One region of the Promicromonospora sp. NPDC050249 genome, then DNA from elsewhere that is predicted to be linked to it. Evidence: riboswitches for the same ligand, from Rfam matches in the RefSeq annotation. Region 1 holds a riboswitch; the other holds the start of a gene.
What was found. A riboswitch is a leader RNA that binds a small molecule or an ion and turns the genes downstream of it on or off. The one in region 1 is predicted to bind S-adenosylmethionine.

Region 1 (7,267 bases):
AGCGCTCTACCTCGCGACCTTCAGGGACCCGGTCAGAGGGTGGCGCGGACCTCTTGCGTCGCCTTGACCAGGTTGCGGAGCGACTCCTTGGTCTCCGCGTACGCGCGGGTCTTGAGACCGCAGTCCGGGTTGACCCAGACCAAGCGCGGGTCGATCGACTTGGCGGCGAGCCGCACGAGCTCGGTCACCTCCTCGACCGACGGCACACGCGGGCTGTGGATGTCGTAGACGCCCGGCCCGATGCCGCGGCCGTACCCGGCGTCGGCCAGCTCGGGCACGATCTCCATGCGGGAGCGCGCCGCCTCGACCGAGGTCACGTCCGCGTCCAGGCCGTCGATCGCGCCGATGACCTGGCCGAACTCCGAGTAGCACAGGTGCGTGTGCACCTGCGTGGCGGTGCCGGCCCCGGCGGTCGACAGCCGGAACGAGCGCACCGACCAGTCGAGGTACCCCGGGTGGTCGGCCCGGCGCAGGGGCAGCAGCTCGCGCAGCGCGGGCTCGTCCACCTGCACGACGCCGATGCCCGCCTCCTCCAGGTCCGTCACCTCGTCCCGGAGCGCGAGGGCGACCTGGTCGGCGGTGTCGCCCAGCGGCAGGTCGTCGCGGACGAACGACCACGCCAGGATGGTGACCGGCCCCGTGAGCATGCCCTTGACCGGCCGTTGCGTGAGCGATGCCGCGTACGCGGTCCACTCCACGGTCAGGGGTGCGGGGCGCGAGACGTCACCCCACAGGATCGGCGGACGCACGCAGCGCGAGCCGTACGACTGCACCCAGCCGTGCACCGTGGTCACGAAGCCGTCGAGCTGCTCCGCGAAGTACTGCACCATGTCGTTGCGCTCGGGCTCGCCGTGCACCAGCACGTCCAGGCCCAGCTCCTCCTGGAGCGCCACGGTGCTCGCGATCTCGGCGCGCATCGCGGTCGTGTACTCGTCGTCCGACAGCTCGCCGCGCACCCAGGCCGCCCGCGTCTTCCGGATCTCCGCCGTCTGCGGGAACGAGCCGATGGTGGTGGTCGGCAGCGGCGGCAGGTCGAGCCTCGCCTGCTGGGCCGCCGCCCGCTCGGCGTAGGGCGCGCGTTCGACGTCGGCGGGGGTCAGGGCAGCGGTCCGCTCCCGCACCTCCGGTACGACGACGCCGGGCGCCTCGGCGCGGGACCGTACGGCGGCCGTCGACTCGGCGAGCGCGTCGGCGACCGCCGTCCGGCCGCCGGTCAGGCCGGTCGCCAGCGTGACGACCTCGGCGACCTTCTGGTCGGCGAAAGCGAGCCAGGACTTGAGACCGGCGTCGAGGCGGGGCTCGTCGGCGACGTCGTGCGGCACGTGCAGCAGCGAGGTCGAGGTGCCGACGGCGACCGCTCCCGCACCGAGTCCTGTGCCCGGCGCCGCCAGGGTCTCCAGCGTGGTCAGGCGGGCGTCGAGGTCGGCGCGCCAGATGTTGTGCCCGTCGACGACGCCGGCCACCAGGGTCTTGTTCCCCAGGCCGGCGACGGGGCCGGTCGGGACGGCGCCCTTGACGAGGTCGACGGCGATCGCCTCGACGTCGGTGCCGGCGAGCAGGGCGAGCCCGTCGCCCGCCGCGCTGCGCAGGTCGCCGTACGGCGCGGTGACCAGGATCGCGGGGCGTTCGGCCGTACCGGTCGCCCCGGCAGCGGGGGACAGGTCCGTGGCGAGCCGCGCGTAGGCCCGGCGGACGGCGTCCGCCACCTCGTCGAACGGGACGTCGAGCAGGTCGGTGACCAGCGCGGGCTCGTCGAGCTGCACCCAGGGAGCGCCCGCGGCGGCCAGCGCGCGCAGCACGTCGGCGTAGGCGGCGACGACGTCGTCGAGCCGGTCGAGCGGGTGGAAGCCGTCGGGCGCCTCGTCCGCCGGCTTGCTCAGGAGCAGGAACGTCACCGGTCCTACGAGCACGGGGCGGGTCACGACCGCCTGGCCGCCGTCGGCGGGCCGGGCGAGCTCGGTGAACTGGTGCACGACGCGGTCGTCCGCGAACCCGATCGGGGTGTCCGGCCCGATCTCCGGGACGAGGTAGTGGTAGTTCGTGTCGAACCACTTGGTCATCTCGAGCGGCGGCTTGTCGCCCTCGCCGCGGGCCAGCGTGAAGTAGCCCTCCAGGGAGAGCGCGCCCGTGGCCTCGTTGGTCGAGCCTGTCGAGACGAGGTCCCGGAACCGCTCGGGCACCGCGCCCAGCAGGGCGACGGCGTCGAGCACCTGGTCGTAGAAGGAGAACGAGCCGGGTACGGCGGCCGTGCCGTCCAGGCCCAGTCCGGCGAGATGCCGAGCGGTAGCCAGCCGCAGGTCATGGGCTGTGGTCTCCAGCTCCTCGGCGGTGGTGCGCCCGGCCCAGAAGGACTCGACGGCGCGCTTGAGCTCGCGTCGTCTGCCGATGCGCGGGTAACCCAGGATCGTGGCGTGGGGAAGGTGCGTGAACTCGACTGCCATGCGTATCAGCTCCATCGGACCTGGCGTTAGCACCTTGCCCGGAATTGGCGCTCCGGAGGCAGGTTGCTGCGGTGTCGTTGAGCCAGGACTCTCGACCGCTCTGGATGATTGACCTGGATCGTAAGCATGACCGCGATGTGAGCGGAAAAGCGTCCACCCCTCGGGACGATGCCATCTGGGCTGGTCAGCCGCCGAAAAGTGTGCCACGCGGCCGACCGCGCACCTGCTGCCCGACGCGGCCCCGATCTGGCAGCAGGTGCATGGTCAAATCGGTGTCATAAGCAGGGTTATGGCCGCGCCGGGCCGACCCGGCATTCGGTGATGGATCCTGGCGTTCTGGTCAGAGCCGCGACACACCGCGGCGTCCCTGCCGGCACGACCCGGCGGGCATCCCTCACAGAGAAGGTCGGAACCACCGATGTCGAAGATCCTGATGGTCCTCTCCGCCGCGAACAGCCTGCGCCTCGCCGACGGGACCGCCCACCCCACCGGCTACTGGGCCGAGGAGGTCGCAGCGTCGCACCGCACGCTGACCGCCGCCGGTGCCACGGTCGTCCTCGCGACGCCCGGCGGCGTGCGGCCCACCGTCGACGAGGTCAGCCTGGACGAACGGGGCGGCGTTGCAGCGGCCGACGCCGCGGAGTACCGGACCTACCTGGACACCGTCGCGGACCAGCTGGCTCGCCCGCTCGCGCTGGCTGACATCCGCGCCGACGACTACGACGCGATCTACATCCCCGGCGGCCACGCCCCCATGGCCGACCTGGTGTCCGACGCCGACCTCGGCCGGCTGCTGGTCGCCGCCAACACGCGGCAGACGACGGTGGCCACGCTCTGCCACGGCGCCGCCGCGCTGCTGAGCGCCGAGACCCCGGACGGCGCCTTCGCCTACGCGGGCCGCGCGCTCACCTCCTTCACGGACGAGGAGGAGCGCCAGGGCGGCCTCGGGGACGGCACGCCGTTCCTCGTGGAGACCGAGCTGCGCGAACGTGGCGCGGTCCTCAGGACCGGCGCGCCCTGGAGCAGCACCGTGGTCCAGGACGGCAACCTCATCACCGGGCAGAACCCCCAGTCCAGCACCGCGACCGCCGAGGCGGTGCTCAAGGCGCTCGCCGCCCGCTGACCGCCCGCCGTCGTGCCGACATGGTTAGCCTGAGCACCAGGCAGGGCTGGGCCACGACCTCGGGGGACGGATGGTGACGCGGGTGCCGGGACTCGACCTCCTCGCGACGTTCCTTGAGGTCTACCGCACCGGCTCGCTGTCCGCGGCGGCGGAGCGCCTGGGCGTGAGCCAGCCCGCCGTCACGGGCCAGCTCGCGCGGCTCGAGGAACAGCTCGGGGCGCGGCTGTTCGTGCGGTCGCGCAGGGGTGCCGAGCCCACCGAGCGGGCAGTGGCGCTGGCCACCCAGGTGGGCCTGCACGTGGACGGGCTCCGGGCCGCGCTGGGCCCCGCGGACGAGGTCCCGGCGGTCCGGGGGCTCGTCCGCCTCGGCGGCGCGGCGGAGCTGATGACCGTCCGGGCGCTACCAGCTCTCGCGCCCCTGGTCGCCCAGGGCCTGCAGGTCCGGGTCATGCTCGGGCTGGGGGACGAGCTGCTGGCCGCGCTGGCCGCTGGGCACCTCGACCTCGTCGTGTCCTCGGTGCGTCCCCGGCAGGACGCCGTCGTGGCGACGCCGCTGGTCGACGAGGAGTTCCTGCTCGTGGGCCCGGCGTCGCTGGCCCACACCGTGGACCCGGTGCGGCTCGCCGCCGACCCGGTCACCGCGCTGTCGCACCTGCCGCTGGTCGCCTACGCGGAGGAGCTCCCGATCGTGCGCCGCTACTGGCGCAGCGAGTTCGGGCTCCGGCCGCCCAACCTCACGTCCGTCGTTGTCCCGGACCTGCGCGCGGTGCTCGCCGCCGTGACCGCGGGGGCCGGCGTCTCCGTGCTGCCGCGGTACCTCGTCGCGCCGGCGCTGGAGAGCGGGCAGGTCGTGCAGCTCCACCATCCAGCGGCGCCGCCGCTGAACACGCTGTACCTGGCGGTGCGGCGGGGCGCGCCGCCCAGCCCGGCCCTCGCCGCCGTCCACGCACGACTCGCCCAGGCCGCCGAGGAGTGGGGCAGCCTCTGACGGCCGGGCCGGGGACCCCTGTGGTCAGCTCGCGGCGCGGCACCTGCCGGCCGGATGACCATGCACCTGCTGCCGACCAGCGCGCCATCCTGGCAGCAAGTGCATGGTCAGAAAAGTGTGCCAAGCGGCTCGGCCAGAGCGGCCGCGTCCCGGTCAGCTCGGGGGAGCGGTGGCCCGGCATCGGCTCGTCGCGGACCAGAGCGCGGCGGCGATGGCGGCGAACGACGCGCTGACCACCAGCGGGCCCACGAGCCCGAGTGGCCCGATGGCGAGGCCGCCGAGCAGCGGACCAACCAGTGCGCCGAGGTTCAGCGCGACCGTCGAGAACGCGCCGCCCATGGTCGGGGCGCCGTGGGCCGAGGCCATGCCGCGGGCGATCAGCGTGCCGCCGACGGCGAACGAGAGGGCGCCCAGAACGGGCGCGAGCACCCACACCGCGGACGGGCTCGCCGCGAGAACGGCCCACAGGACCCAGCCCGCGACGAGAACAGGGATGCCGATCCCGAGGACCAGGTGCCCGTGCGCGTCGGCCAGGCGCCCCGCGGCCGAGACGCCGGCGAAGGCCCCCAGCCCGAACAGCGCGAGCACCACCGGCACCAGCGACGAGCCGAGCCCGGCGCCGTCCGTGACGAGCGGCGCCAGGTAGGTGAACGCGCAGAACGTCGCGCCGTTCACCAGTACCCCGAGCGCGAGGTAGCGCAGCAGGCCGGGGGAGCGGAGCGTGCCGAGCTCGGCCCGGAGCTCCACCCGGACGATCGGCACGCGAGGACCGGGCCGCTCCGGCGTCAGCGCGGCGACGGCGGCCAGGGCGAGCGCCGAGACCCCGGCGATCGCCCACAGGGCCGAACGCCAGCCCCAGACCTCGCCGAGAAGGGCTCCGGCCGGGACCCCGGCGATCAGGGCGAGCGTCGTGCCGCCGAGGATCGCGGCGAGCGCCCTGGCCTGCTTGCCGGCCGGGACGATCGTGGTGACCGTCGAGAGCGCGACGGCGAGGAACCCGGCGTTGGCCAGTGCGGCCACGAACCGGCTGACCAGCAGCACGGCGAACTGGTCGGTGAGCGCGCCCGCCGCGTGGGCCGCGACGAAGACCAGCAGGCAGCCGGTCAGGGTCCAGCGCGGTGGCAGGCGGCGGCCGAGTGCCGCCGTCAGCGGTGCGCCGACGACCATGCCGACCGCGAAGCCAGAGGTCAGGTAGCCGGCCTGGGCGATGGTGATGCCGAGGTCGGCGGAGATGCCGGGCACGAGCCCGGCGAGGACGAATTCCGACGTGCCTTGCGCGAAGACCGCGACGGCGAGCACGTAGAGCAGGACAGGCATGGATGCCTCCGAAGGAAGGGGAACGGGTAGGCCTGAGCGGCACTACGGGGCCCTTCGGATGCGCGGGGAGGCGGCCGAGCGGCAGCTCGGCGGTCTCTACAGGGGCATCTCGGGCTACCGGAGTACCGGCAGCCCGAACCTGGATGCTTCTGGAGACCTCATGTGCCGAGCCTAGACGGCTGGACTATCCGGCGGCGAGCCGCGCGCCGGAATCGGTACGCGCGGGCAGCGGCCGGTGCCACGCGACCTCGCGGTCCAGCTGCCCGGTCGAGCGGAACAGGCGCACCTGGTGGGCGTCGGGGAGCGCGGCGGCGAGGTCATCGGTGGTCGTGTTCGTGAAGCCGAGCTTCTGCCAGAAGCCGCCGGAGCGGCGGGAGAACAGCCAGGCCTGACGCGCCCCGGCGTCGGCCGCCCGGTCCAGCGCGAAGCGTGCCAGGCGCAGCCCGTCCCCGGCACCCCGGAGGTCCGGCCGGACGGCGACGCTGCGGACCAGCGCGTGCTCGCCGCTCGCCCCGAGCTCGAAGCCGGTGGTCGTGCACACGGCGCCGTCGTCGTCGCGGTCGAGCCACAGGTGCACGGCCGGTTCCGCGAGGGCGGCGACCGTCAGGTCGGCCGAGCGCAGGAACGCGGCCAGGTCGTCGAGGTCGCCGGGTGTCGCGGGGCTGAGCACGCCGGAATGCTACCGGGAGCGACTCCCCGGGTCGGCCGGTCCCGGGTCGCCGTCGGTGGCCTCCGGGGTCGGGCTGCTGCTGGGGCTGAAGCACGACGTCCAGTGGAACTCGCTGTGCACCTGGTACCCCTTGCCGCCGTCGGACCTTGCCCAGGTCTCCGCGGTGTACGGGAGCCAGGTGGCCGTGTCGACGACCACGTCGATCCGGGTCACCTCGCCGCCGAGCACGAACTTGCCCGGGGGTGTGAACCGGATCCGGACCATGGTCCGGCCGTTCTCCTCCTCCAGCAGGAACTCGTCGTCCAGGCGGTGGTCCGTGCCCTCGAGGCCGGGTAGGTCGAGGGCCGCGCCGACGGTCGCGAGCTGCAGCGCCTCCAGCGGCTGCGTGCTCAGCGGGATCGGCTTCGGTGTCCCGGTGTCTGTCGCGGGGCCGTCGAAACGGGTCGCCGACTCCGTACCGAGCGTCGAGCGAGTCTTCACCGCGCAGTCGGCGCCGGCCACAGCGGGCGCGGCGCGGTCGACCACCTCGGACGGCGTCAGCGCGATGGTCGGCGACGGTCCCGGCTCGGAGGTGGTGGTCGGCGAGGGGCCGCTACCGGGCGACGAGCCGGGCTGCACGCCGGGCGCCGGCAGGTTGACGACGGTCACCACGACGGCGGCGGCTGCCGCTGCCGCGACGCCCCACACCAGTGCCCGCCCGCGGCGTGCGCGGGACGGGCCGCGCCGGG
Region 2 (7,267 bases), on a different contig from region 1:
GTCCAGCCCGCAGTAGTCCACCGACGCGACCTCCGGCCGGAACGCCAGCCACCGCGCGACCTCCAGCGCCGTGGCGCTCTGGCGCGCCACCCGCAGCGACAGCGTCTCGACCCCCTGCCCCACGAGGAAGGCGTTCAGGGGCGACGGCGTCGGGCCGAACCGCGGCGCCACCGTCTCGCGCACGTACGTCAGGCGGGCCAGCCCGCCGTGTCGCGCCGCGACGCTCGGCCCGCCGGTGCGCGACGGCGCCACCAGGTGCGGGTAGAGCGCGCCCGAGGCGGCGGCGTCGAACGTCCCCGCGTCGACGACGACGCCGCCCAGCACCGACCCGTGGCCCGCCAGGAACTTGCTCGCGGAGTGCACCACGACGTCCGCGCCGTGCTCGATCGGGCGCAGCAGGTACGGCGTGGCGAGCGTGTTGTCCACGACGAGCGCCAGCCCGTTGGCGTGCGCGACGTCGGCCACGGCGGCGAGGTCGGGCAGGTCGTTGCGCGCGTTCGGGATCGACTCGAGGAACAGCACCCGGGTCTCGGGGCGGATCGCGCGCTCCCAGGCGGCCGGGTCGGCGGCGTCGTCGACGAAGTCGGCCTCGATGCCCAGGCGTGGCAGGTTCTCCAGGAGCAGCCCGCGTGTGCCCTCGTAAAGGCTGGCGGCGGCCAGCACGCGCTGCCCGGCCGCGACCAGACCGAGCAGCGCGACGGTGACGGCCGCCTGGCCGCTCGCCACGAACAGGGCGTCCGCACCGCCTTCGAGCGCCGCGATCCGGCGCTCGACAGCGGTCGTGGTCGGGTTGCCCGTGCGCGTGTAGGCGTAGCCCTGGCCCGCGCCGAAGTGGCCGCCGGCCTGCTCCCACTCCTCGAACTCGAACCCGGCGGTCAGGTAGACGGGCGTGGCGCGCGGGGTCGGACGGCGCTCCGGCGCGGTGCTCCGTGCTGTGCTCCGTGCAGTGGCCTGTGCGCCGCCGGCCCCTCCCGCGTCGTGCTCCGCGCCGCCTGCGTGCACCTGCCGGGTGGCGAACCCGGTCATGGCGCGGCGCTCGGTGCGGCGCTGGGCTCGGCCGCGGGCAGGCCGGCCTCCTTCCAGGCGGGGAACCCGCCGTCGACGTGCGAGACGTCGGTGTAGCCGCGCGCCGCGAGCGCCTCGGCGACCGGGCCGGAGCCGTCGACCGAGCCGCACACGACGACGACCGGTGTGTCGAGGGTGATGGCGGGGTTGTCCGACGGCCCGAACAGTGCGTCGAGGTTGCTCCGGTCGACGAGCGTGGCGCCGGGGATCTCGCCGGTCGCCGCCCGGCCCGCGGCGGAGCGGACGTCGATCAGCAGGGCGCCGCCCGCGACCTTGGCGCCGGCGTCCTCGGGGTTGCGCAGCTCAGGTGTGCTCATGGTTCTTCTCCTCAGGATCATTGGTTGACGGCGGCCCGTCGGAGGGCAGCCGTCGGGGGCAGCCGTCAGGCGCTCAGCAGCCGGCCCGTGGGCAGCGCGCGGGAAGCGGCGGCGGCGTCGGGCAGTCCGAGTGATCCGCGCAGCGTGGTCTCCGTGCGCTCGGTGCGGAACAGCCCGGCCAGCTGCAGGGCCGGCACGAGGTGGTCGGTGATCGCGTCGAGGTCCGCGCTGAGCGACGACGGGCGCAGGAGGAACCCGTCGGCGGCGCCGACGGCTGCCCAGTCGGCGATGAGGACCGCCAGCTCGTCCGGCGTGTCCGCGACGACGTGCGCGCCGCGCCCCGGATCGGAACCTTCGAGCGCCTCGACGAGCTCCAGCCGGGCCCGGGCGCTGGCCCGTTCGGCGGCGAGCACGACGTAGACCTCTGCGAGCACCCGCACCTCCTCGGGGTCGCGTCCGGCGGACAGCGCCGCATCGCGCACGAGGCGCCGCAGCCGGACCGCCTGCGCGGCGTCTCGCACGGCGATCCGCACGACGTCGGCGGAGCGCCCCGCCAGCCTCGCGCTCGCCTCGGAACGCACGCGGAGGACGACCGGCGGACGTACGCGGGACAACGTCGCACCGCTACCGCCGGCACGGGTCGGGTGGCTGCGGATCGCGAACCGGATGCCGTCGTGGTCGACGCGGAAGCGGCCCTCGGCGTCCAGCTCGACCGCGCCCGACCCGGTGCCGGGCCGCCCCGTCCACACCCGGTTCACGGACTGGATGCCCAGCTCGACCCGGGCCGCCCAGGCGTCGTCGGACTCGGGGACCGCCGTCTGCCGGGTGGCCTGCCAGCCCGCCCGGCCGCTGCTCGCGCGGTCGACGCTGCTCAGGGCGACGGCGGTGTGCGCCGCCTCGGTGTGGACGGTGTCGACGGCGGCGACCAGGCCGATCCCCGTCGTGACCCGTGCCGCGCGGGCCGCTGCGACGACCGTGTCGAGCCGAGCGGTCACCTGACCGCGACCGGGGTGCAGCAGAAAGTCCTCGTCGAGGGTGATGAGGTCGAGTAGACCGCGGTCGGCGGTGCGGACCAGCTGGAGGAAGCGTTCGCCGTCGAACGGGCGAGGCGGGAGCGGGCCGCGGGCGCGGTGCGCGCCGGGACGGGCGCCGGACGAGGTCAGGTCCACGCCGAGCACGACGGGACGGAACGAGGAGGAGGCGGCTGAGGTGATGGATGTGGGCTGCGGTGGGTACGGCACGGCGGGGCTCCGTTCGGGGCTACGGCTGCGCGGCGACATCCAGGTGACCCGGCCGGCGGCGCGCGGTCGACGCGCTGCGGCACTGCTGTGTCACCCGGGAGCGAGGCTGCCGGAAGGTAGGGAGAGGGAGGGTCGGGTCTGTCGCGGTCAGCGGCAGGAACGGCGACAACACATACCCGTGCGCGGGGCAGCACCGGCCCGCGAGAAGACGTTCCAGGACGGCAGGGGCACGTGGACGGCGGGGGCAGCGCTCCGGGTCATCGTGGTTCTCCTCACCTGCTCGCCCAGCGGCGAGCGACGCGTGTTGTCATCCGCCGGCGGCGGTGGCCTGGTCCTCACCCGGGGCACCCACCCGCGCGGGGGGTTGCCGTCCGACCAGCCGGGGCTTCGCGTCGGAGCTCATGACCTGTCCAGCGTTACTACATCTTTCCGATCGGATTAGTGCGGTTCTTCTGGATGTCAGAGAACATACGAATGGAACCGATAGAAGTCAACGATCTATGGCCAGATCTCACATACCGGAACCGGTCCGGGGGTCGGGAGTCTTGTCGCGAAACGCGGCGGGGGTCTGGCGTCGGTCCGTTGTGCTGGTGGTGCTGGTGCCTGATGACTTCGGTCCCTTGCACCCGGCGGCGAGTGACTTCGGTCCTTTGCCTCGAGATCGGTCGGTTGATTGACCGATCTCGAGGCAAAGGACCGAAGTCGCAGGACGTCCCGTGCAAGTGACCGAAGTCGGCGGTGCCGCGACCAGTCGGCGTTGCCGCACCGCCGCACCGCACCGCCGCCGCACCGCAGTGCGGCCGCGCGGATCAGTCGACGAGCAGCTCGATCTGGGCGAGCACGCCACCCCCGCCGGTCTCCAGCCGGAGGCTGGTCAGCGGTATGGGCTCGGCCAGCACGAACGGGCGCAGCTGACCCGGCCAGGGCCATTGCTCGCCGGACCGCTCGTCCAGCACACGGCCGTCGTCCGCGACCAGGCGCCACGCCGACGGCGGCTGCCGGTCCGGTGCCGACCCGGCCGCCGTCCGGGCAGACCTCACCGACCCAGGCTCCGCAGACGACGTCAGCGTGTACGCGCGGAGCACCGCACCCTCCGGGGCCTTGCCGGACGGCCGCCACTCGAGCACGCCGGCCACCTCGGCAGCCGTCGTCAAGTCGCCGTCCGTCAGCCGCGGCAGGGATCCGTCGGTGCCGTGCCAGCCGCCGTCGGCCCGCTGCCACGGCCGGGCCGGCTTGCCGTCCGACCTGCCGTCCGACCCCGTGTCCGCACCTGCCAGGTCCTGCCCCGGGTCGGCCGGCACCGGCACACCCCAGCTCGTCGGCGTCCCGGACATCGCGAACCGGAGGGTCGCTCCACCGGTCAGGTCGCCGTGCTCCACGGTCGGCGACGTGACCGCGCGGGCCGCGCCGTCACCGGCCACGCCGCCCGCACCGTCACCGGCCGCGCCGTCGCCGGCAGAGCCCACGACGACGTCCAGCCCCGCCACGTACCGCCTGTCGGCCGCGCCGGGCGCCTCGACCACGAGGTCGCCGTCGGGCCGGTGCACCACCGCGCGCTCGAAGAGCGGCGAGCCGACCGCCCAGCGCGAGGACCCGATCTCCAGGGGGTACAGCCCCAGGGCGGAGAGGACGTACCAGGCCGACATCTCGCCGTTGTCCTCGTCGCCGTGGTACCCCTGCCCGATCTCGCTGCCGGTCCACAGCCGGGCCAGGACCTCGCGCACGGTCTCCTGGGCGCGGTCCGGCCGTCCTGCGAACAGCCACGTGTAGGCGATGTGGTGCGACACCTGGTTGGACTGGCCGAACTGGCCCATCCGCACGTCGCGCGCCTCGACCATCTCGTGGATGACAGACCCGTACGTGCCGGGCTTGTCCGCCCGCTCCGGCGTGGCGAAGAACAACTCCAGCAGCCGCTCCAGCCCCGCTCGGCCGCCGTGCAGGGCGGCCAGGCCCGCGCCGTCGTGCACGGGGTGGAACAGGAAGTTCCACGCGTCGGACTCGGTGTAGTCGCCGCCCCACTCGTCCGGGTCGAACGGGTCGGAGCCGAACGCCCCGTCCCGGTCGCGCCCCCGGAAGAACCCCGTCCCGGCGTCGAAGAGGTGCACGTACCCGAGCGAGCTCTGCCGCAGGTAGGCGGCCTCGTCGCGCAGGGCTCGCCGGCGGTCGTCGGGGGTGCCCGGCGCGTCCGCGAGCGCCTCCGCCATCCGCGCCAGGCCCGCGTCGTTGATGTAGCCCTCCAGGCCCCAGGACACCGACTCGTCGACGTCGCGCGGCACCCAGCCGTGGGTGAGCGCGAAGTCCTGACCCTTGCGGCCCACGCCGGACCGGGTGGGCAGGGCGGTCGCGTTGCGCAGGCCGGCGGAGTAGGTGGCGAGCGGGTCGGGCAGGGGTACGTCGCGCAGATACAGGTCGGCGAAGGCGACGTCGGACGACGTGCCGGTCATGAGGTCCGCGTAGCCCGGCGACGACCACCGCGCGACCCAGCCGCCCTCGCGGTACTGCTGCACGAACCCGTCGGCGAGCCGCGCGGCGACATCCGGGTAGAGCAGCGCATACGCGGGCCAGCAGGTGCGGTAGGTGTCCCAGAACCCGTGGTTGACGAACATCTCGCCGGGTACGACGGGCGCGCCGTCGAGCACGGGTGACGCGTGCACGAGCTCGCCGTCGGTGCCGAACTCCGTGTACGACGACGGGTACAGGTTGAGGCGGTAGAGGTTCGAGTACAGCGTCACCTGCTGCTCCTCGGTGGCACCCACTACATCGAGCACGCCGAGGCGCTCCTCCCACTGCGCGCGTGCGCGCTCGGCCACGTCGTCGAAGGAACCGCTCACCTCGCGGTCCAGGGCGCGCCAGGCGAGGTCCTCGCTGATGTACGACGTCGCCACCCGCACCTCTACCGTGCGGTCGGCCTGGTCGCCGGGTCCTGCCGCCGGGTCCAGCGCCACCGTCGCGTAGGTGGCGTGCTCCCGGCCGCGTGCCCGGCCCGTGCGCAGGACGGGCCGGGAGACCTGGCCCACCACGTACATGCGGCTGCGGCCCACCGAGAGCGCGCTGCCGTGGTCGCTCCAGCCGGTGAGCGTGCCGTCGTCGTGCACGGTGACGGCGACGGGCGGGCCGTCAGCTCCGGCATCGCTCACGGCGTCGACGATCAGGTGGCCGGTGGTGGCGCCGGGCGGGAACGTGAACCGCAGCACGCCGCCGTGGTCCGAGGCCGCGACGTCGATGCGGGAGCCGTCGTCCAGGTCGACGCCGTAGCGGTGCGGGCGGGCCGTCTCGGCGTCGTGCGAGAAGGTGAGCGCGCGGGCCTCCAGGCCGGCGTCGGGCGTGCCCTCCTCACCCGGCTGCGCGGTGACCAGGTGGAACGCGAGCTGGTCGCGGTCCCCCATCCACGGGCTGGGCTCGTGCGAGATGCCGACCCCCTGCAGGCGCGGCCGGTTGTCCGGGCCGTTGTGCGCGGCCCACGAGTAGAGCCAGCGTTCGGTCGACGCGTCGGTGAGCGGCACCCACATCGTGAAGCCGTTCGGCACGGCGGCCGCCGGCACGTTGTTCCCGCGCGAGTACGCACCCGAGGAGTGGGTGCCGCGGCGGGTGTCGACGAGGTCGGTGCGGCCGGCCACGACGCGCTCCGGACGCGGCCCGACCGTGACGGCGTCCAGCCACACCTCGGTGTCGCCGCCGTCCGGCGGAGCGGTCACGGCGGCGGCGGCGCGCACGCGCCGCCCGGGCAGCAGGTCGGCCACCCGGCCCAGGTCCACCCGGACCACGTTCCAGTGGTCGGGCACCAGGATGCGCGCTTCCCCCTGCCCGAGGGCGGTCGCGGGCATGCGGTGCTGGTCCCTCAGCTCGCTTCCGGGCCCGGCCTCCAGGAGCCACGTCCCGTCGTCGAGCAGCAGGTCGACCGCCACGTAGGTCGAGCGGTAGGTGAGCTCCTGGTCGAGCACCGGCAGGAGCGTGTAGCGCAGCTCCGTACCGGCCTCGAGCGGGACGTCCAGCCCGTCGAGCACCACCGTGCGGCCCGCGCCGCCGTGCCCGATCCGCCGCGCGTGCTCGCTCGTGAGGCCGACGCCGGGCCGACCAGCCGGGACGTGTGCGGGCCCGGTCATGCGGCCACCCCCGGGACCTGGCCCGTGCTGCCGCGCACGGTCAGCACGGAGGCGGGGGCGTCCACGACGTCGGGCACCGGCTCGCCCCGGACGAGCGACAGCATCGTGGACGCCAGGAGCTCGCCGAGGTCGAAGGTGTCCCTGGTCATCGCGGTGAGGGGCGGGTGCGCGAGGCGCACCAGCTCTGAGTCGTCGAAGGATGCCACGGAGATGTCGCCGGGCAGGTCGAGCCCTGCCTCGGCCAGTACTGTGACGCCCGCGAGCGCGGCGACGTCGGAGTCGTAGACGATTGCGGTTGGCCTTTCGTCGCGGGCCAGCAGGGCCCTCGTTGCTGCCGCGGTCTCGTCCTGCGAGAAGTCCGCCGGCACTGTCGTGATGTCGAGGCCGAGGCGCGCCCCGGCGTCGTGCAGGGCGGTGGCCCGCCGCGCGGAGTGTACGTACGTGTGGACGCCACCCACGTGGCCGACATGCACGTGCCCCAGCGCGGCCAGGTGCTCGGCGAGCAAGGTCATGGCGGCGTGGTCGTCGGCGAAGACGGAGG

Region 2: linked by a shared signal. The riboswitch ahead of AB0I32_RS20940 (LLM class flavin-dependent oxidoreductase) and the one ahead of metE (5-methyltetrahydropteroyltriglutamate--homocysteine S-methyltransferase) in region 1 are both predicted to bind S-adenosylmethionine.

What each region holds. Positions count from the first base shown of each region.
Region 1 covers NZ_JBFAKY010000018.1:106,737-114,003, reverse strand. The annotation lists gene metE (5-methyltetrahydropteroyltriglutamate--homocysteine S-methyltransferase) at 33-2,441, opposite strand; SAM riboswitch class I at 2,450-2,552, opposite strand; gene AB0I32_RS16400 (type 1 glutamine amidotransferase domain-containing protein) at 2,860-3,564, shown strand; gene AB0I32_RS16395 (LysR family transcriptional regulator) at 3,647-4,552, shown strand; gene AB0I32_RS16390 (Cmx/CmrA family chloramphenicol efflux MFS transporter) at 4,706-5,869, opposite strand; gene AB0I32_RS16385 (GNAT family N-acetyltransferase) at 6,054-6,539, opposite strand; gene AB0I32_RS16380 (hypothetical protein) at 6,549-7,267, opposite strand, start outside.
Region 2 covers NZ_JBFAKY010000028.1:59,948-67,214, forward strand. The annotation lists gene AB0I32_RS20930 (PLP-dependent transferase) at 1-1,026, opposite strand, end outside; gene AB0I32_RS20935 (rhodanese-like domain-containing protein) at 1,023-1,382, opposite strand; gene AB0I32_RS20940 (LLM class flavin-dependent oxidoreductase) at 1,448-2,623, opposite strand; SAM riboswitch class IV at 2,920-3,030, opposite strand; gene AB0I32_RS20945 (GH92 family glycosyl hydrolase) at 3,433-6,726, opposite strand; gene AB0I32_RS20950 (LacI family DNA-binding transcriptional regulator) at 6,723-7,267, opposite strand, start outside.